4 regions of the Halomonas sp. TG39a genome follow, and region 4 is predicted to be linked to each of the others. Evidence: predicted binding sites of a transcription regulator. Region 4 holds the regulator's gene; each other region holds the start of a gene.
The links. The regulator FNR, encoded in region 4, switches genes on or off when oxygen is low (the NO sensors DNR and NnrR bind a similar motif). The targets are predictions, from matches to a motif close to TTGATNTANATCAA.
Positions count from the first base shown of each region.

Region 1: a site for FNR is predicted at 3,344-3,357, ahead of U738_RS08750 (HAD-IC family P-type ATPase). Genes of this name have one in related genera too.
Region 2: a site for FNR is predicted at 3,996-4,009, ahead of U738_RS22460 (cytochrome ubiquinol oxidase subunit I). Genes of this name have one in related genera too.
Region 3: a site for FNR is predicted at 2,525-2,538, ahead of U738_RS05330 (Hsp20/alpha crystallin family protein). Genes of this name have one in related genera too.

Region 1 is NZ_JQLV01000001.1:1,971,435-1,977,027, forward strand. It holds gene U738_RS08745 (potassium channel family protein) at 1-433, shown strand, start outside; gene U738_RS08750 (HAD-IC family P-type ATPase) at 504-3,236, opposite strand; gene U738_RS08755 (hypothetical protein) at 3,431-3,805, shown strand; gene U738_RS08760 (extracellular catalytic domain type 1 short-chain-length polyhydroxyalkanoate depolymerase) at 4,081-4,986, opposite strand; gene U738_RS08765 (ATP-grasp domain-containing protein) at 5,560-5,593, opposite strand, start outside.
Region 2 is NZ_JQLV01000002.1:936,837-942,429, forward strand. It holds gene cydD (thiol reductant ABC exporter subunit CydD) at 1-1,052, opposite strand, end outside; gene cydX (cytochrome bd-I oxidase subunit CydX) at 1,036-1,155, opposite strand; gene cydB (cytochrome d ubiquinol oxidase subunit II) at 1,168-2,310, opposite strand; gene U738_RS22460 (cytochrome ubiquinol oxidase subunit I) at 2,307-3,878, opposite strand; gene polA (DNA polymerase I) at 4,060-5,593, opposite strand, start outside.
Region 3 is NZ_JQLV01000001.1:1,235,922-1,241,514, reverse strand. It holds gene U738_RS05345 (CreA family protein) at 1-382, opposite strand, end outside; gene U738_RS23785 (tetratricopeptide repeat protein) at 437-679, shown strand; gene U738_RS05335 (BON domain-containing protein) at 1,100-1,750, opposite strand; gene U738_RS05330 (Hsp20/alpha crystallin family protein) at 1,855-2,355, opposite strand; gene U738_RS23750 (poly-beta-hydroxybutyrate polymerase N-terminal domain-containing protein) at 2,729-2,941, shown strand; gene U738_RS05325 (PHA/PHB synthase family protein) at 2,925-4,466, shown strand; gene U738_RS05320 (helix-turn-helix domain-containing protein) at 4,835-5,536, shown strand.
Region 4 is NZ_JQLV01000002.1:815,955-821,547, reverse strand. It holds gene U738_RS21940 (DUF294 nucleotidyltransferase-like domain-containing protein) at 1-1,838, shown strand, start outside; gene U738_RS21935 (DNA polymerase III subunit epsilon) at 1,844-2,497, shown strand; gene ttcA (tRNA 2-thiocytidine(32) synthetase TtcA) at 2,599-3,510, shown strand; gene fnr (fumarate/nitrate reduction transcriptional regulator Fnr) at 3,503-4,249, opposite strand; gene hemN (oxygen-independent coproporphyrinogen III oxidase) at 4,332-5,593, opposite strand, start outside.

The DNA.
Region 1 (5,593 bases), on a different contig from region 4:
CCTTAAAGCAAAAAACGCCCATATCGTCGCCCACTGCGCTAATCCCGACACCGCAGCCATGTTGCGACGCACCTTGCCCGGCATCGAATGCACCCAAGCACTAGCGCTTGAAATGTTGGTACGCTCAGCGTCTGATGCGGGAATTTCACGAGTCGTTAATGAACTGCTTGCGGTTGATCGTGGCGCTACCCAGTACCAAACCAGGCTAAACCAACCGCCTGCCGGTGCCACCTTTGGTGACCTGTTTATGCAAGCGAAAAAAGTCTGCAACGCTACCGTGCTAGGACTCGCTAACAGCAGTGACGACAGCGACGGTAATATGCTTAACCCCACTACTGACCGCCCATTGCAGGACGGCGACATTGTTTACTACATGGCCAATACGCGGCTTTCACAGCTGCAATTGAGTGAGTTACTCTCCGCAGAAAGTTAACAACGTGACGTTCACCTTCTTCCCCTTTGCTAAGCGGGTTTGCCCTTTTGATGGGCATGCCCTTGCATGCTCACTGCCCCAGCCAACCGGCCCTTTGCATCAGTGTCTTCTCAACTTCCAGCACTATCATCATGGCGATACCGATACTGATGATTAACACCCCGTCCGCAATACCTAGCGGCCGAGTATCGAACAGGCCATGCATGACCGGCAGATACGTGAAGGCAAGCTGAGCAATGAAGACCACAGTGACCGCTGTCAGCACAGCAGGGGTTCCCAGCACGCCACGCCAGTTAAAGGAGGTCATGTGTAGATAGCGCACATTGAACAGATAGAACACTTGCAGTACCACGATAGTGTTAACCACCAAGGTGCGGCTCATGGCTAGCTCGTCCCCACGGCCCAGTGAGTAGAAGAAAATACCCAGTGCTGCAATTAGAAACAGGCAAGATACAAACACGATGCGCCAGACCAGAAAAGTGGTCAGTAAGCCCTGCCCCGCTGGCCGCGGCCGACGCTGCATAACATTCGGTTCGGCCCCTTCGAATGCTAAAGACAAGCCTAGTGTGACCGCCGTGATAAGGTTAATCCACAGGATCTGGACCGCTGACATCGGCATAGCGAAATTAAACAGAATCGCGGCAACGACAGCCAGCACCTGCCCCCCATTAGTTGGTAACGTCCACGCTGTCACCTTGCGAATATTGTCGTAGACCACTCGGCCTTCATTTACAGCGGCCACAATAGAAGCGAAATTATCATCGAGCAGAACCATCTGCGATGCCTCTTTTGCCGCATCGGTGCCCTTGTGTCCCATGCCGACGCCGACATTCGCCTGTTTTAATGACGGCGCATCATTAACCCCGTCACCGGTCATGGCGACAATAGCGCCAGTCGATTGCAGCGCTCGAACAATGCGCAGTTTGTGTTCGGGGTTGGTTCGGGCAAAAACACTGGTCGCGGCAACAATGCCAGTCAGCTCGCTATCGGTAATATCGTCGAGCTCTCGCCCCGTCAGTACGTGCGGGTCGTCATCGAGCCCTAACTGACGAGCAATAGCCGCGGCTGTCGCGGCGTGATCGCCGGTAATCATTTTCACCATAATGCCGGCGGAGTGGCACTCTTTAATAGCGGCCATTGCCTCCTCTCGTGGCGGATCGATAAAGCCTATTAAGCCAACAAAAATCAACTCGTCATCGAGGTCAGCAAACGTTAGCTTGTGGGTACCGGACGACACCCGCTTAGTCGCTAAGCCGAGCACCCGTTCCCCCTGAGCAGCCGCCTCTGCGATGCGTGCCGTCCAGGCATCCCGTTCCAGGGACCTACTTCCCTCGCCACCCGCCTGAAGGGAGCATAGTTGCAGCAACTCGTCTGGGGCACCCTTGACGAAAATACGCGCCCCCTCAGATGCATGGCAGTTGAGCGTGGCCATAAAGCGATGTTTGGCATCGAAAGGAATCTCGTCAAGGCGGGGCCACTCATGCCGAGTAGACTCGGGTTCCAGGCCAGCCTTTATGGCCAACGCCACCAGCGCCCCTTCCATGGGGTCGCCAATCACATGCCACTCTCCATCGGTATGGTTTAACTGGGCATCGTTACACAGCAGCCCGGCCAGTATCAGGCAGTCGATATCCGTTGGCCGTGTATCCTCCACGTTCGCCGCTGTCTCCGCTGTCAGTCGCCCTTCCGGTACATAGCCAGACCCGGACACCATCATTCGGCCGCTGCAGGCTTCCAACCGACGTACGGTCATCTCGTTGCGCGTTAGCGTGCCGGTCTTGTCGGAGCAGATAACCGACGTAGCTCCCAGCGTCTCCACCGCAGGAAGCTGCCGAATAGCGGCGTTGCGCCGTGCCATACGCTGCACGCCGATAGCGAGCGTGATGGTAATAACGGCAGGCAGCCCCTCTGGGATCGCCGCGACGGCTAAGGCCACCACGGCAATCAGCGCCTCCGACCAGATATGCCCGCGCACTAGCACCGCAAAGGCAAACAATACGACCGCCACGACCAAGGTAATCCAGGTGAACTGCGTCCCGAAGCGGTTGATCTGCTGTAGTAGTGGCGTAGTGAGTGGTCGAACATCGCGCAGCAGCGTACTGATTCGTCCGATCTCAGTATCGATCCCGGTGGCCACCACAACCCCTGTCGCCTGCCCAGTGGCCACCAACGTGCCCGAGTAAGCCATGGAGTGACAATCGCCAAGTGCGGCCTCCTTTGGCGCTGGTGTCACCCGCTTCTCTGCAGCCACCGACTCGCCGGTCAGGATAGCTTCCTCGATTCGCAATGCACTGGCACGAATAAGACGCAGATCTGCAGGCACTCGATCTCCTGCCTCCAAGGATACGATGTCGCCCAGAACGATTTCATCGACGGGTACTTCGACGTGCTTTCCTTCTCTGACTAAATGAGCGTGCGGTGCGATAAGGTTACGGATGGCACTGAGCGCTTTTTCCGCCTTGCCTTCCTGCACAAAGCCGACCACAGCGTTGATCAATACCACTGCCACAATGACCGCTGCATCGACAAAATGCCCCAGCAGCAATGCAGCGCCAGCGGCCGCTAACAGGAAATAGATCAACGCGTTATGAAAATGAGAAAGAAAGCGAAGCAGCGGGTGTCGACCAGCCACTGCTGGTAACTGATTACGTCCGTACTTCTCCAAGCGCCTTGAAGCTTCATCGACCGCTAGTCCTGAAGGCGAAGTCGCCAAGTCGGCCAGGACATCATCAGCATGCCGAGCATGAACCTCCGCTGGTCGGTTATCTAATAACGTTCCGTTTTCGGCAGTGGGTGTCTCCATACCGTCTCCTAAAGCAGCAAAAACAGAGGGAATCAGGCATCGCCGCTACAGGTTGAGCACTACCGCCACGGCACATTTCATTAGCCATTATTTACCCCACTACAACATTGATGTCGGTCAAACCAGCGGCTATTAAATACGGCTGTGAAATTGATGAGCACTATACTTATTACTTCACTTGAGGAGCCAAGAAAATGACAACATCAACGTTTCCAAACGCCGCTCTTAACATCGCCAATAGCAACATGCTCGATAACAAAGACTTTCTCACTTTTTGGTATCAGCCGTGGACTGAAACGACCCATTCGGCGGCCAAGCTGCAATGCCTTTGGCTAGCAACACTTAACGACGCATTGCGCCATGAAATCGATTTTCTTGCGACCATGGCACCGGTATATAGCAAGCTCACCCACTGCATGCTGGGCCTCAATGGGCCGTTGACACCGGAATCAGTAGCGTCTTGCTATCACCAAATTGCTGGTGATATGACAGAAGCCACTTTTAACCGTATGCGCAACGTGTCAGAGCTTAGTGAAGACTTCCGAGAGCGTATTTGGTGTGAACTATAGGACTTGAAATAAATACTGCAATCGTTGGAGGGGGATAGTGCTTATGCTGTTCGACGATACTCAATGCGGCAGTCTGGATAGGTTTGTGCGGGCTTCACTGGCGAGGCTAAGAAGGAGCACTCAGGACATCTAGCTCCGGCGCCAGGCATTGGTTCAAAAGGCTACCCGACATGGAGTACGCCCCAGGCAGCTATGTTAGGCAAATGTGACTGGGGCGGAGGTAATGCGCAGATTTAAAGAGCGGTGGCCGCGGGACACGCCCGACCACCGCTCCACTACTCCGTAAGGCCCCAGAAATGCGCTATATGGCGGGTCGAAGAAATGCCGACTTCCAGCATATACTTGTCTGCTTCCCCTAGGCCTTCGTCTCCACCGGCCATGATCGGTGTGCCGTGGCCCATTCCCTTGATGATGTACTCCTCGATCACCTCCTGCCCACCCGCATTGCACCAGATCTGGCGGGGAAAACCATCGAGTTCCTCTACACGTGTCGGTGGCCCTTCAACCTTGTGGATCTGCTGCCACTGCCGAACGATGGAATCGGCGTTGGCATTATCGACGGTCGAATCGCTACCGCCATGCCAGACCGATATCGTTGGCCAAGGGCCTTCAAAGGTCGAGGCTTCGCGCACAAGCGCGTCGAGCCTGTGATCCGATGGGCCCCCATACCCCTTCATACGAACCATCGCCTCTATAAGGTTGTCCGCGCTGCGGTAGGGTAAACCAGCGATGATCGCCCCACCTGCAAACACCTCAGGATAGGTGGCCAGCATCACAGATGTCATGGCGCCCCCCGAAGACATCCCGGTGACGAAGATGCGCGACGGGTCGATGGCGTGATCATCAACGACCTGCTCGATCATCTGGCGAATAGAGAGCGGTTCTCCATCTCCCCGGCGGCTGTCGCCAGACTTGAACCAGTTAAAGCTACTAAGCGGGTTATTGGTTTTTCTTTGCTCCGGATACAGGAGTGCTATCCCGCATTCGTCAGCGAGGGAAGACCAGCCTGAACCGCGATTATAACTCTCTGCCGACTGGGTACTGCCGTGTAGCACGACCACGAGCGGCCCGTTCTTTGGGAAGTTCTTAGGTATGTAAGTATCCGCATGCAACGACCCAGGGTCAGTTCCGAATTGCTTCATGTCGGTCAGACGATCAAGGCTAACTGAAGATGTCGGCATATGCCCTCCTTTGCCAGTTTACTTCTGCCAAACCGAGGATAGAAACCACCCGTTGAGAACAGCGCCAGGTAACGATCCCTGATGCCAAGGACAAAGCGCGGTACGAAGAATGAGATACTATCGAACAATCGGTTTACTGTGAGAAAGGGGCGCTGCGTCCCCTGCAGCGCATAGCGCAACGTCCCTGTGTAGGCATATCCTTTGCCTCGCTCACCTGTAGGATGGCCCTTAAAGCAAACACTTACCGTGCGCTATCGAACATAGCAGTGGAATTTTAAGCATTCAGGCAGACCAAAAACACTTCAAGTGTTATCAGTCAGATGTTAGACCGTTTATTAACAATAACTTAGCACGGTAGTACCAACGCGTCTAGCCAGTCAGTACCGTATGGTGCACAACAAAGAAAAAGTCAGAAAAATAATAAGCAATTGATTTTTAATATAAATATAGGATGCATCAATTTTCTCTCGGAGCGCAGACAAAAATAAAGGGCGCGTATATCAGCATCGGGAGGTTGAGTACTCCTGATACTGATACACGCGCCCATAGATCAGCGCATTGCGTTAACGAACGTTAGACGTAGAAGTCCAGATCCTCTTGGGCTTTT
Region 2 (5,593 bases), 120 kb from region 4:
CCGCTTACCGCTGCTGGAGAGAGCGGCAACCCTTGGGGCTGCCAAGTGTCCGCTTCCAGCAGAGGCGACAACGCCTGCATCGCGCCCAGCGCTTCGGCACGGGCATGATAATCGCTGCCCAATTGGCGTAGCGGCGCATAGAACTCGGGCGCCAGCAGCAAAATAAACAGCGCTCCCTGATACGGCACCGGAACGTCTGCTTTCGCCCAGGGCAATAGGCCAAGCAAGCCCAAGCCTAGATAGAGCGCCACCAGGGCAATCGCCAGCGCGGCAAAAAACTCCAGCACCGCGCTGGATAGAAAGGCCAGTCTAAGCACCCGCATGGTACGCCCACGGTAGGCGTCACTTGCCTGGGCGACCTTGGCCTCCGCCTGGTCGGTCGCCCCCATGCGCTGCAGCGTTGCCATCCCTCGAACCAGGTCGAGAAAGCGGCCACCCATACGCGCCAGCGCCGTGAACTGCTGCTGACTGGCACCCGCAGCGGCACGGCCCACAAGGATCATAAACAGCGGCACCAAGGGTGCGGTCATCAGCATTAATCCCGCGGCCAACGGGCTATGCAACGCCACCACCGCCGCGATCAGGCAGGGAACGACAACGGCCAGCAGACTCTGTACCCGATAGCGACTAATGTAGCCGTCCAGGGCGTCCACCTGCTCCAGCACCTGAGTTGCCAAGGCACCATCGCTGCCAAATTGGCGCCTAACCGGCCCAAGACGGCCAAGCTGCGTTAATAACTGGCTGCGTAAGGCGACACGGGCATGCCGACTGGCTTGGCGAGATAACCCTTCACGGCCGGCGTGGAGCAAAGGGCGGAGCACCATGCATACTGCCAGCCCTGCTAACCATGCGGACGGGTGGCCCAGCGTCTCCCTGCCCTGCCAGAGCAGTAACCAGTGATGGAACAGTGCCGCCAGCAGCCAACTCTGGGTAATCAGCAGTACCACGCCGATCAGCGCAAGCAGTGTGGCGCCCCGCAACCACCAGCGTTGCGGGGCCAGGCAGCGGTTCAGCCGCTGCCCCGGGTCAATAGCGTCAGTCGCTCCGCTCATGCTCGGCTTCGCCTTCATAGCCATTCACTTCAAGCCGCATGGCGATAAGAACAGTGACGACAGCCGCCAGCGTGACACCCAAAATCCAGGCGAAATACCACATAGGATAATCTCCTCAGTAAAGTGCTTTGTCGTTATCACGAATAAACTGCTCATTTAGGCGACCGCGCATGACCCAATAACTCCAGGCGGTATAGAGCAATATCAACGGCACGAAGATACACACCACCACAAACATGATCTTGAGCGTCAACTCACTCGCCGTGGCATCCCACATGGTGAGGCTATGATTAGGGTTGAGTGTCGACGGCATCACGAAAGGGAACATCGTCACACCCGTGGTGACCACCACCATGGCCATGGCAACCGCCGAACTGGTAAATGCCAGCGCATGGCGCCCCAGCTTCATGGTCAACGAGCAGAGTACAAAACCCAGCACCCCTACTATCGGTAGTAGCCATAAAAGCGGGAAGCGGCTGTAATTGGTCATCCAACCGCCAACACTGACCGTGACGATTTTGCCAGTGGTATCGTTGTAGCCCTGGGTGTCGATCACGCTGGCCACCTGATAGCCATCAACGCCCCATAGCAGCCAGACCCCACCCAGCACGAACAGTACCGCGCACACCAATGCGGTGAGGCTGCCGATGGCCGCACTACGGCGGCGCAATTCGCCCTCGGTTTTAAGCTGCAACCAAGCGGCGCCGTGGGTGACAAACATCAGCAGGCTCAACAGCCCGGCCAACAGCGCAAACGGATTCAATAGCCCCAGTAAGCCGCCCTGATACTCCAAACGCAGATAGTCATCGAACTGGAAGGGAACGCCCTGGAGAAGATTGCCAAAGGCGACACCAAAGATCAGCGCAGGAACGGCGGAGCCGATCGTCAGCCCCCAGTCCCAGCGACTGCGCCAGGTGGGGTTGTCCAACTTGGAGCGGTAATCAAACGCTAAGGGGCGCAGAAAAAGGGCGAACAGCGTCAACATCAAGGCGAAATAGAAGCCGTTGAAAGCGGTTGCGTAAACCGGCGGCCAAGCAGCGAACAGTGCGCCCCCGGCGGTCACCAGCCAGACCTGATTGCCGTCCCAGTGAGGCGCCATGGAGTTGATCATCACCCGACGTTCAAGATCGTTGCGGCCAACGACCTTAAGCAAGGTGGCAACGCCCATATCAAATCCATCGGTGACCGCGAAGCCGATCAACAGCACGCCGATCAGCACCCACCAGACAAACCTAAGTGTTTCGTAGTCCATCATCATGCCTCCCGTGGCGGGGTGGAAATTAGGTAGCCGGAATCGGCTTCATCATCCAGATAACCGCTACCGGAAGGCCCCTTGCGGGCAAAGTGCTGCATCAACCACATTTCGATGATGACGAAGGTGGTGTAAAGGATGCCGATGGCAATCAGGGTAGTGAGCACCTGCTCAGCAGTCAGACTGGAAATAGCCAGGTGCACCGGGAGGATCTCGCCGATGGCCCACGGCTGACGGCCGTACTCGGCCACGAACCAGCCCGCTTCACAGGCGATCCAGGGTAGCGGCAGGCTGAACAGCGCAAAGCGCAGTAACCAAGGGGACTTCTCAGGCTGACGGCGCACGCTATGCCAGAGGGCCAGGGCAAACAGCAGCAGCATGCTAAAGCCAGCGGCTACCATGGCCCGAAAAGACCAGAACAGCGGCCAAACCTTGGGAATCGACGCCTCTACGGCCTGGTTAATCTCGGCGGCCGTCGCATTGGCCACATCGTCGCTATAAGCGCTAAGCAGCAGCCCATAGCCGAGATCGCTGCGCACCTCCTCGAACCGGGCCTGATCCCCTTCGCGCTCTTCACCGCTGCGCAGGCGCTGCATAAGGGCATAGGCTTCCTGGCCGTTGACGATGCGTTCGCGGTGCTCCGCCTTAAGCTCGCGTATCCCCATCACTTCGGTATCCAGCGAGCGCGTAGCGATCAAGCCCATCACGCCAGGTATCTTGATGGCTAGGTCGGTGCGCTGTTCAGCCTCGTTGGGCAGCCCAAACAGGGTAAAGGCGGCCGGAGCGGGATGGGTTTGCCATTCGGCCTCGATGGCGGCCAGTTTGACCTTTTGGACGTCTCCCAGCTCATAACCAGACTCGTCGCCCAGAACAATCACCGACAGTACACTGGCCAAGCCAAAGGCCGACGCAATCGTGAAGCTGCGCCGGGCAAAGGCGATCTCGCGACCCTTGAGCAGGTACCAGCTTGAAATCGCCAGCACGAAAACCGCGCCGGTGACGTAGCCCGCCGACACGGTATGCACGAATTTGACTTGGGCAACGGGGTTGAGCAGCACTTCAGCAAAGCTGGTCAACTCCATACGCATGGTGGCAAGGTTGAGCTCTGACCCCACGGGATGCTGCATCCAGCCATTGGCCACCAGAATCCACAGGGCCGACATATTGGTCGCCAGCGCCATCAACCAGGTAACCGCCAGATGTTTCTCTTTTGACAGGCGATCCCAGCCGAAAAAGAACAGCCCGACCAGGGTCGACTCAAGGAAGAACGCCATCAAGGCTTCTATCGCCAGCGGCGCGCCGAAGATATCGCCGACATAATGAGAGTAGTACGACCAGTTGGTGCCGAACTGAAACTCCATAGCGATGCCGGTGGTTACCCCCAACGCAAAGTTAATACCGAACAGCTTGCCCCAGAACTTGGTCATCTGACGATAAATGGTCTTACCGGTCATCACATAGACCGTCTCCATAATCGCCAGCAGTATCGATAGCCCTAGCGTTAAAGGTACAAACAGGAAATGCACCATCGCCGTAAAGGCGAACTGCAACCTGGATAATTCAACAATGTCCATGAGTGACTCCCGATGGATAGCTTAAACACACCCCTCGCCCCACCGGGAAACCACTGACTGGCGCTCACCCAGGCAAAGCGATGGGTATAAGGTTATGCCTCCACCCGAGTCAAAAATTTGATCCTGGTCAATTCCTTATCTATGCATGTTGCGGTTGCGACAAAATGCCCTTATCACCTGGCTAGTGCGCCTCATCCCAATTGGCGCCGCTCTCCGCCTCTACTATTAGCGGCACTTTTAGCGCTGCCGCACCCTGCATGCGTTTTTGCACCTGCTCGATAAACGCATCAACTTGCTTCTCGGCCACTTCAAATACCAGCTCATCGTGCACCTGCATGACCATCAGCGCGTCGAACTCACCTTCTGCCAGCCATGCATCCACATCGATCATCGCCTGCTTGATGATATCCGCCGCGGTGCCCTGCATCGGTGCGTTAATGGCGGTGCGTTCGGCGCCTTGACGGCGGTTGCGGTTTTGCGACTGAATTTCCGGCAGGTATAGCCGCCGACCCAGCACGGTTTCGACAAAGCCATCTTCCCCCGCCTGGGAACGGATGCGCTCCATATAGCGAGCCACGCCGGGGTAGCGGTCGAAGTAGCGGTCGATGTAGGTCTGCGCCTGATTGCGCTCGATATGCAGCTGGCGCGACAGCCCCCAGGCGCTCATGCCGTAGATCAAGCCGAAGTTAATCGCTTTGGCACTGCGCCGCTGGTCGCCCGACACCTTATCAAGGGAGGTGCCAAACACTTCCGCCGCGGTAGCAGTATGGATATCACGCCCCTCGGCAAAGGCTTCCAGCAGGCCTTTGTCCTCGGAAAGGTGCGCCATAATACGCAGCTCGATCTGCGAGTAGTCCGCGGCAACAATGCGATAACCGGGGCGGGCGATAAATGCCTGACGAATTTTGCGCCCCTCTTCGGTACGAATGGGGATATTCTGCAAGTTCGGGTCCGACGACGACAGCCGGCCGGTGGCGGTGACCGCCTGGTGGTAGCTGGTGTGCACCCGGCCAGTGGCTTTATTGAGCAAACGCGGTAGCTTATCGGTGTAGGTGGACTTAAGCTTGGCCAGCCCCCGGTGCTGCATAATCACCTTGGGCAGTGGGTAATCCAGCGCCAGCTCTTCCAGCACACCTTCCGCGGTAGAGGGTGCGCCTTTAGGGGTTTTCTTGAGTACCGGGATTTTCTGCTCTTCAAACAGAATCTGCCCTAACTGCTTGGGTGAGCCGAGATTAAATTCGCGCCCGGCCAGCTCAAACGCTTCGCGCTCTAGCTCGCCAATACGCTTTTCTAACTGCTGGCTCTGCTTGTGCAGTAGGTCAGCATCCACCGCCACCCCATTACGCTCAATGCGCGAGAGCACTTTGATCAGCGGCAGTTCGATATTATCCAGCACTTCTGCCAAGCGCCCCTCGTTTTCGACCTGTGGGCGTAGCGTTTGCTGCAGCCGTAGGGTGATATCGACATCTTCGCAGGCGTAAGGCGCCGCCTGCTCCAGGGCAATCTGGTTAAAGGTGAGCTGCTTGGCGCCCTTACCGGCAATCTCTTCAAAGGAGATGGTCTTTTCGCCCAAATACTTCAGCGCCAGCGAGTCCATATCGTGGCGGGTAGCCGTGGAGTTGAGCACGTACGACGCCAACATGGTGTCGGCAAACGGGCCCGCCACTGAGATGGCGTAGTTGGCCAGCACCGAAATATCGTACTTGAGGTTCTGG
Region 3 (5,593 bases), on a different contig from region 4:
CGGCGTCATGCATGCGCACAACGCGCATATTCTTGAAAAGCGCAGAGCGACGTTGGCTAAAAATCACCTCTTGCTCGTCTACTTCTGCAGGGTCGAAGACAATCTCCCCCGTCTGCCGACACGCCACGCTCGCCTCACTGGCTTCCTCAGCCAACCCCACCGCACCGGAAATCCCGCCAATCTGTGAGTAAGAGAGATAACAGGAGATACCCTGAACCTTCGGGTCATCGAAGCGTTCCACTTCAATGGTATTGTTCGGGCCCAGCAGCTTGAACTCGGTACGCACGCTGCCGATATGAGCATCCTGAGCGAATAGCGTGGGCGGCAATAGCGCAACCATAGCAATGAGCAACGTGAGGGCAGCGCGTTTTGGGAAAAGCATGGGTAACTTCCTTGGGATTAGTCAGACTAAGAGACAGGCAAGCGCTAAGGATACATGATGTACAAACTTCCTGGAGAACCATCAGCAGGCAGAATCCCACTTCCCTTTTTACTTCTGAAACGTAATATTGCGCATTATGAGCATGGCTGGGGCGTACCAGAAGACGACGTAGAAGCCACAAGGTGGTTTCGTCTCGCGGCGGTGCAAGGGTATCCAGAGGCACAGTTTGCTCTCGGGGCCCAGTACGAATTTGGGAGGGGCGTAAATCAGGACGATGTAACCGCGTACATGTGTTAAACCATTTTTGAAGCCGACAGTGATAGAACAAATGGAAATAAAACAGATTTCGCCGAAATAATGACAGACGAAGACATAGCTGAAGCTGAACGGCGTGCAAGTGTGTGCATGTCCTCCAACTATCAACCAGGTTGTGAATAGAGTACTACTGGCAACATTGAGCCTAAAGAGAGTGGATTCACAGACGTTATACTAATTAATACTGTGGCACTCTGTTTTATCGGCGAACATGGCAGCAGCATTGAGGAATACAACACGCTAACGCCCTACTCAAAGTCGGGGCGCTCATAACTCCAGCGTCACCATCAATCTACCCACCACCCCCGCTACATTTCAGAAAAGGGAAGCCACAAAGGCAAAGGGTCGTCGAAAGCATCCCTGGGATTCGACGACCCTTCACCCTTCTCAACAGCCAACGCATTAAGCTTTTATATTATCTGTAACCTTCCAAACACCGGGTGAGTTCCAGACCGCATTATGTATTAAGCTTTTTTCGGCGAGGCTGTGTACCTTTCCACTCAGTGTTACATCATGATCATGCACTTCTACTTTGATGGCGTTAGCATCCTGAACAGCCCTACGTTTCAGTGAGGCTTCAATATCGGCCTTGACAGCCGCCGCTGTCGGCTTAGGTTTTAGAATGATTTGATTGCTAACACCGGTAACACCGGCCAGGTAACGAATAGAACTAGCAGCCAAACGGCGTTGATACTCCCAGGGAACTTCGCCAGTCAGCGTCACCCAACCATCCTCGACCATTACTTTCAACGGATCATTGGGTATAAATACATTCCACTCCAGCGTGTTCTTCACCGCTCGTGCGATATCGGCATCGGTACGCTGATTACTTCCTGGCAACTTCACGTCAATTTCTACCGCAACCCCCTTCACACCGCTGACTCTCTGTGCTGCGGTTTCTGCATGCCACTTCTCCGCATAGCTATCGACATGCCCAGCCAATGTCACAATGCCGTCTTTCACCTCCACTCCAATATCTGTAGCGCGAACGGAAGGTTCCCATTTGAGTTCAGCAAGCACATCTTGCTGAATTTGAGTATCTGACTTAAACATGTCTACATCTCCCTTAAACGCATGAGTGATCTTTAGGCACATAACATACACTTTCAGTTAGCACCTCATTACATATCAACAATTGCTTACCTGCCTTAGTTGACTCATTTAACTTCTAACTTGCGTCGCGAAGTCTTTTTCGTTTTTGGCAGAGTAATTGTTAAGATACCATCCTTAAACTTAGCGTCAGCATTTTGTGCATCCACCTCAGCTGGCAAAGCCACGGTCCTAGAAAAAGAGCCTTGCCATATTTCCGAATAAAAATATTCATCCTTTTTTTCTTCGGTCTCACCAGAGCGATGCCCTTTTAACGTTACCGCATGCTCAGTGACTTCAACCTCTAATTCTTTTCGATCAATTCCGGTAATTTCAGCGCGTACTATGATCTCTTTTTCGCGATCAATAATATCAACCTTAGGATTGCGTTGAGAGAACAATCCCAACCGCTCTTTGACTGAATCGTCTTTAAAGAAAGGCTTCATCCAACTGCGTTCAAAAAACCCTTCCATCATTCGGTCAAACTCCTCCAGGGGACTCAATGCACGGCTAGAAGTCTGGGTATCGTTTTTACCCTCTACTGAAGACTTGATGGCTGTCTTGCTCATGTTATCACTCCTTTTTAGGACCCTTATAATAAGAAATACAAATATATTACTTACCTTAGTTTTGATAGCTTTTCCCAATGGTTATAAAAACCACTTGGTTAGTTATAGCTTAACTTTGCATGGAGAGTAGATTATTGGGATCATTAAAAAGTGTTAACATACGTAAATTTTGACCTATGTCAAAATAAAGCATCATATTCAAAAAACTATTTTAAAATATTAAAAAAACCATCTAAACCTCTTAACAGTTTCTCTTAGCCACATGCAAAATTTGTAACTTAAGTATTCATCGTTAACAGCCACACTGGCGAGGAAAAGGTCACTGAGTCTAAATAGGTATTAATAAAGCTATTTTAATAACCCTTTGTGAGGCATGAGATATATGTTTTTCGGAAATTCTCAGCATCAAGATTTTGATAGACTAGTGCGTGCCTCACTGGCGGGGATGACAATGGGTATTTCCCCTATGTCGGTTATGCTTACATATTTGGACTGGTTATCCAGCATGGTACTATCTCCAGGAACCCAGGCTCATTTGCTACAAAAAGCCTTAAAAAAAACAGCTGCGCTTGTTTTCTTGGGCTAGCCACTCGGCTTTTGATCCCAATGCTGCCCCTTGTATTACCCCCTTACCTCAGGATCGTCGTTTTCGCGACCCTAGCTGGCGCAGCTACCCTTACAATGTGCTTTATCAAAGTTTCTTATTGCAACAGCAGTGGTGGTATAACGCCACAACAGGCTTACGCGGCCTCTCACCTCATCACGAACAAGCCTTAGAGTTCGGGGCTCGGCAATGGCTTGATGTGCTGTCGCCCTCCAACTACCTGCTGACCAACCCTGTCGTATTAAACAAAACTTTCTTCAGCGGCGGAGCCAATCTGCTTCAGGGAATGCAACACTACTATGAAGATATTCAGAACCATTTACTCGGCAAACCTCCCGTTGGCACCGACACTTATGTAGTAGGAAAGGATGTGGCGATCACACCTGGCAAGGTCGTTTACCGCAACCATTTGATCGAGCTTATTCAGTACACGCCTACGACCGACAAAGTGCATGCCATACCTACGCTGATAGTGCCTGCTTGGATCATGAAGTATTACATTCTTGACCTCTCACCACATAATTCGCTAGTCAAGTATCTGGTTGATCATGGGCAAACCGTGTTTATGATTTCCTGGCGTAACCCTACCGCCGAGGATCGTGATATCGGCATGGATGACTATCGCCAGCAAGGTATTCTCGCGAGTCTCGACACCATCGCGCAATTAATGCCCAATCAGAAGATACATGGCGTTGGCTACTGTTTAGGCGGAACGCTATTAGCTATCACTGCTGCGGCTATGGCTCGAAATAAAGATGATCGCTTAGCATCCATGACACTTTTGGCTGCACAAACCGATTTTCGGGAAGCTGGTGAGCTCATGCTATTTATCGATGATAAGCAACTCGCTTTCCTTGAGGATATGATGTGGGCTCAGGGCATTCTTGATACCAAGCAAATGTCGGGAGTATTTCAGATCCTTCGGTCTAACGATTTAATATGGTCTCGAATGATAAATGAATACCTGCTAGGCACACGACAACCCGTAAACGACTTAATGGCCTGGAACACAGATGCAACGCGCATGCCCTACCGTATGCATTCTGAATACCTGCGCAACCTATTTTTAAATAACGATTTAGCCGAAGGTCGCTTGCGGGTGGATGACCGCCCAGTAGCGCTTAGCGATATACAGGTGCCGATCTTCTGTGTCGGCACCGAATGGGATCACGTTGCACCTTGGCGATCCACTTACAGGCTGAACTTGCTTTCTGATGCACCTGAAACCACTTTCCTACTCACCAGCGGTGGCCATAATGCGGGGATTATTAGCCCTCCAGAGCACTCTCATCGGCACTACCGAATGACAGTGGCGCATGAAAACGATAGTTATATTGACCCTGACACTTGGCTAGAGAGCACAACTATACAGCCAGGCTCCTGGTGGAAGGAGTGGCAAATCTGGCTGGAGAAACACTCAGGGCCTCTGGTTAGCAAGCCAGCTCTGGGTTCAAGCGACTACCCGCCATTAGAAGATGCACCGGGGAGCTATGTGAAGCAGCCATGAACAAGGTTTTCTTTTCGGCGAGATAAATTGGACACCAGTTCGCCAGCGAAACGCGAAGACTAAATAAACTGGCAAAAAAGCACCTTCAGGATGCTAACTAATATTGATGGCACCTCCCCCTCTTTCCTAACCTAAAAATCATCTTACAAGTCATTTTGTTACTGACATAGGCTTTAAATATAAAAATAACTAGCTTTTATCACTGTATAACTCACAACATCTGCTACGCTTAACTTCCCCAACGTCTAAAAAAACCAAAAACCACATAACTATCTGAATTATAATACTTTCAAGAGAACCTTCTTTAAAAATCGTTCGTGGCTCATAGAGTTACACAAAAATTTTATTGGGGAACCTAGGATAAACGTATGGAGAAGTCAACTGGTTTGGATAAGCCATATGTCGAACAAGGAGTGCTTTACAGTCATTCCTCTCTCTTATTTGTACAAGAATTGAAAAACCTGTCTCAATACATATTAACTTTGCGTAGAAAAAACACACTATTATACCAAGGAGATCCTTTTCAAGGCTTATACATCGTGCAATGTGGCATGCTAAAACAAATGCTTCAGTCTAAAAACGACAATGAGCAGCTCACACACTTTTTTCTACCTGGCGAAATTATTGGCCTAGATGCTATTGGCGAGGGATTTTATGCAGGCACCGTGATTGCCATTGAAACATCAGGCTTACTGCACATTCCCTTTAGACGAATTGAAGAGTTTCCCAACCTTCAAGCTAGCCATATGCAATTGCTGCGCTGTTTGAGTCGGGCTATGAGCCTAGAGCACTCACGAATGTGGCAAATGATTAGCCAGCCTGCAGACGTCAGATTAGCCTGTTTTTTTGCTGCAATGTCGAGGAGTTTTTTTGCTCGGGGCTATTCGCCCTACTCTTTCAGGCTTGCCATGTCACGACATGAAATGGCCGATTATCTCTGTATGGCAGTAGAGACGCTCAGTCGCCTCATCAGCCGCTTTCAGCAACAAGAAATATTAACAGCACGTGGTCATGAGTACTGCATAGTAAACCCTGATGCATTAGCGTCTATAGTTGTAAAAAGGAAGTGAATTTATCGCAGACGACATTCTCCTAAGCGACCGTTTCTATCTTAGGAACAGGCGCGC
Region 4 (5,593 bases):
CCCAACTGCCGTTTACGCTCCTTGACGATGAGGGGCGTGAGCACATCCGCCGTGGCATTGACCTTGCCTATTTTGATCGTGATGAAATCATTTTAGAGACAGGGCAGGCGGGTGAGTTTGTCTTTCTGATTCATAAAGGCGAAGTGGCAGAAATCGACCCCACGCTGCCCTCATCTACCGCGCGTATCGGCCACTACACGGCGGGGGATCTGTTTGGCGCGATCAGTATTCTCAATGGTAAAAGCCGCTACCGCTTTAAAGCTGAGCAGGAGTGCCTGTGTTACTTACTGCCCAAAGCGCTGTTTCAGCAACTGTGTCGTCACTACCCTGACTTCAGCAATTTCTTTCGCCAGTCGCTGACCCATAAGGCGCGTCTGCTGACCGAAAAGCGCGCCGAAGGGGGTGTCACCATGGCGGGCTTTATGTTGGCCAAAGTGAGCGAGTGTATGCGTGAGCCGCTGCTAATGGCGGCGACGACCGATATAGCCAGCGCGGTCAAACAGCTCAACGCTAGCCACGCCGATAGCCTGCTGGTAGAGACCCAGGACACCCTGGGGATGGTGACTAAAACCGATCTGCTCAATGCCCTGGTGCTGCAGGGCAGCGCGGTAACATCGCCGGTGGATGAGATTGCCCATTTTAATTTGGTGACTGTCGCGCCGGATCAGTATTTATTTGAGGTATTGGTGCTGATGACCCGCCATAAAGTGGCCCGGGTGGTCGTGATGGAGCAAAACGCCTTGAAAGGCGTTGTTGAGCTCACTGACGTGCTTAGCTACTTCTCAAGCCGTAGCTATGTGGTGAGTCTGCAGGTAGAGCAGGCAACCAGCTTAGAGGCGCTTGCAGCCGCCAGCCAGCGTACCCCGGAGCTGGTCAAAGCGCTGATGGCCCAGGGCGTTAAGCTGCGCTTTGCGATGGATCTGCTCGCCGCACTGAACGGTCGCATCATCAGTAAAGCCTGGGAGTTCACCATTAATGAACGCTACCACGGGCAGAGCTGCATGATGGTGATGGGCAGCGAAGGGCGCGGTGAACAGATTCTCAAAACGGATCAGGATAACGGCCTGATTCTGGCCGATGAAACCCAGTGGCCTGACCTTACAAGCCATATGCAGACGCTCACTGATACGCTGATTCAGCTCGGTTATCCGCCGTGCCCCGGCAATATTATGGTGTCTAACCCCGAGTGGGTGGCCACGGTGTCGCAGTGGAAAGGCCATATCGCCAAGTGGGCCAGGGAGCGTGATGGCGACAGCCTGATGAAGCTGGCGATTATGCTCGATGCCCATGCGGTGGCGGGTAACCCAAGCCTACTCGAAAGCGTTCGCGAAGAGCTGTTTGAACGCTGCTCGGGCGATGAGCTGCTGCTCTCCTATTTCGCCCGCACGGCGCTGCGTTTCTCGACGCCGCTGACGCTGTTTGGCTCATTGAAAAAGCCCCAGCACGGTATCGATATTAAGAAAGGCGGCATTTTCCCGATTGTTCACGGCGTGCGCACCATGGCACTTGAACGGCGGATTAAAGCCACTTCAACACTCGACCGGCTTGACGCCCTGGCCGCCGATGGCCGTTTGGATCGCCGCTTTGCCGATGACCTGGGTGAAGCGTTGGCACTGTTTTCCGAGCTGCGTCTTAAACAGCAGCTAAGCGTTTTGGAGACGCCTGCCGGTCATCAAGCCGGTGCCTCAGACGTCAACGCCCAAAACGGCAGCCGCGCTAACCGTGTGGTGGTGCAAAATCTCTCTTCCCTGGAGCGCGACCTATTGCGCGAAGCGATGCATATTGTCAAAGACTTTAAGCAGCGGCTTTCCCATCGTTATCATTTGGAGTATTCGTGAGCGGAATGCGGCTGTTAGATCGACACGTAGGGCTATTTAGCGGTTCATTGCGCACCTTACTGCGCCGTGAAAGTGATCGTCGGCGTTGTGCGGATTCTCCCTATGCGTGGCTGTTTCAACCTTATATGGGCGATGAGCTGGTAGCCCTCGTCTGTACGACAACGCTCACGTCGGCATCGCCGGTGATCAGCTTGGCGGCGGTGGTGCTGAGCCAGCAGCAGGTACGAACCAGCCGCGCTTTTGTGATGACGTTAGGCAGCACGAAACAGCCCGAAAGTGCGAAGCTGCGCCGTCATCATTTGCTATGTGAGGCAGGGGAGGTGCAGCCGCCAAGCAGTGATAACTTGAGCGCGTTAGTGGAATTTATCGGCAACCGGCCCATAGTGGGCTGGCAGTTGGAGCAGCGCATTGGAGCGTTGAATACACTACTGACTAAGCGGCTGAATTTTGCGCTACCCAATGCCCAGGTTGATGTGGCGAGACTGCATCAGCGCCAACTGCGGCGTTTGCATCCGGAGGTAGAAGCGCCCAGCAGCTTCGCCCAGGCGCTGGCATGCTGGCAGGTGCCTGCCATGGGTGTGCAAAGCGTGCTTGCCGAGGCAACCGCCAGCGCACTTCTGTATATGCGCCTACAGCGCGTTATGGCGGAGGTGGCATAGGAATGGTGGAAGCACTAGTGTTTGGGTCAGGCGGTGAGTGTTGTTAGAATGTGGCAATATTTCCTCTTTTAGCGCCTTTCACTATCGGCAGTGCTTATTTCATGCAATCCCTAGATTATTTCGACCCGCATTTTGACACGCCAGATGTTGCTCCTGCAGCCTCTCCAGACGCTGTGCAGGCTGATGCTAAGCAGAAGCGTGAATTTAACAAGCTGCAAAAGCGTCTGCGCCGAGAAGTGGGCAATGCGATTATTGATTACCAAATGATCAATGAAGGCGATCGCGTGATGGTGTGCCTCTCCGGCGGTAAGGACAGCTACACGATGCTGGAGATTTTGCGCAACTTGCAGCGCAACGCGCCAGTTAACTTTTCGTTGATAGCGGTCAATCTGGATCAGAAGCAGCCGGGCTTCCCTGAGCATGTGCTGCCTGCCTATCTGGACAAACAGGGGGTGGAGTATCATATCGTAGAACGCGATACCTACTCGGTGGTGAAAGAGAAAACCCCTGAAGGTAAAACCACCTGCGCGCTCTGTTCACGGCTTCGCCGCGGCTCGCTGTATGGGTTTGCCGAAGAGATTGGGGCCAATAAAATTGCCCTGGGCCATCACCGGGAAGATATTCTTGAAACCCTGTTTCTGAATATGTTCTTCGGCGGCAACCTGAAAGCGATGCCGCCCAAGCTGCTATCCGATGATGGTAAGAATATCGTTATTCGGCCGTTGGCCTACTGCAAAGAAGCGGATATTGCGGAATTTTCGCGGCTGATGGCGTTCCCAATCATTCCCTGCAACCTGTGCGGCTCCCAGCCTAATATGCAGCGTCAGGTGGTCAAAGAGATGCTCGCCGAGTGGGATGAGAAGTTCCCTGGCCGTCTGGAAAGCATGTTTAAAGCGGTGACCAATATTGCGCCCTCCCAGCTGGCAGACCGAAGCCTGTTTGATTTTGAGGGCTTAGAGGCGAAGCAGGCGGAGCTGCTGGCGGGTCGCATCCAGGCCTTCAACGTCAGCTAACCGTTTGCTCTTCCTCTTCGGCGAGGGTAATCAAACGCGGCATATCGAGAATATTGACCTCTCGCCCGGAAACCGCCACCACGCTTTGTTGCTGAAAGCGGCTTAAAATGCGGCTGACGGTTTCCACCGCTAAGCCCAGGTAGTTGCCAATATCGGCCCTCGGCATTGAGAGGCGAAAACTGTAGGGCGAGTAGCCCCGGCGACGAAAACGGTCCGAAAGGGTAATCAAAAAGGTGGCCAGCCGTTGATCGGCGGTTTTTCGCGAGAGTAGGCGCATCATGCGTCGGTCATCGCGTAACTCTTTGCTCATGCTCCGATACAGCTGGCCACGTAGCTCAGGGATCTCTTCTGAGAGCAAATCCAGGCGGTCAAAAGGAATCTCGCAAACGGTGGTGGTTTCCAGGGCGATAACGCTACCGGGGTAGTGCTCTTCATCAATGCCATCCAGCCCCACCAGTTCACTGGGCAGGTAGAAATTGGTCAACTGCTCACTGCCGTTACCTTCGGCGGTGACCTGTTTCAAACTCCCCGAACGCACCGCGTAAACGCTGGTAAAAGTATCACCCTGGCGAAACAGCGGCTCGCCTTTTTTCAGCGGCGCACGGCGGCGAATAATCGCATCGAACTGCCCCATATCGTCCAACTCAAGGGCAAGCGGCAGGCACAGCGAGCTAAGGCTGCAGGTTTGGCAGCGCGCTTCGTGGAGTAGCGAGCGTCGGCTGCTCATAGGTTCCAACATGCGGTGCTCCTTGAGTGGGTCAGGATAAAATTAGCAAATTCTTACTTATTGTGGTGCCGTTAGCATGCCTGCAATAAGGTGATTAAACAATCTTAGAGTAGCGCTGCCCTATTTGCCCAGAAAGATGGGTATCGAACGCCATGGCTAAATGGCGCACCAGCAGTCGACCCATGGGCGTGGCGTTAAGTCGATCACCACTACGGGTCAGTAGGCCATCTTGCTCAGCGCTCTGTAAACGCTCCAGAGCGGGGGCAAAATAGCGGGGGGCATCGATGTTCCAGCGCTGGCTGACCGCAGCCAGATCAATGCCCATATCGCACATCAGCCGCTCAATCACATCCCGCCGGATTAGGTCGTCATCACTCAACCGCACGCCTCGCACAGTAGCGAGCTGACCCTGATCCAACGCCGCCTCGTAGCTTGCCAGATCGCTCGGGTTCTGCGCGTAGACGTCATCAATACGTGAAATCGCCGAAACGCCAAGCCCGATTAAATCGCACTGGGCATGGCTGGAGTAGCCTTGGAAGTTGCGCTGTAGCGAGCCGTCGCGCTGAGCAATGGCCAGGCTATCATCAGGCCGGGCAAAGTGATCCATGCCGATATGTACGTAGCCAGCCGCGGTGAGCATTTCAATCGTGGTGCGCAGAATTGCCAGCTTCTCTTCACCGCCCGGCAAATCATCGACATTAATACGCCGCTGGGGAGCAAAGCGCTCGGGCATATGGGCGTAGTTAAATACTGAAAGACGCGCCGGATTGAGTTCAATCACCTGGCGGAGGGTATTCGCAAAGCTCTTTTCTGTCTGAAACGGTAAACCGTAAATAAGATCGAGATTGAGCGAGCGAAAGCCCAGGCGATGCGCCTCTTCCATCAGCGTTTCGGTGAGTACCCGCGGTTGAATGCGGTTAATGGCTTTCTGTACCAACGGGCTTAAATCCTGCACGCCCAGGCTAATGCGGTTAAAGCCTAACGACTGCAGGTGGCGCAGGGTAAATACATCCGCTTCCCGGGGGTCTATTTCAATCGCGTAGTCGCGATCGGCAGAGGACGAAAGGCCAAACCGGGCATCCAAACGATCAATCAGGTCGCCCATCTGATTCAAGCTAAGAAAGGTCGGCGTTCCGCCACCCCAGTGTAGCTGCTCCACCGGTCGTGATGTATCCAAGTGGCGTGCGGTCAGCACCATTTCACGGTCGAGCCGGGATAAGTAAGGCTCGGTCAGGGCGGTGTTCTTGGTGGCGATTTTATTGCATGCGCAGTAGAAACAGATCTTGCGACAAAAAGGCACGTGAACATACAGCGACAGCGAACGCTGACTGGCATTGCTACGCTCTAGTGCCTGGG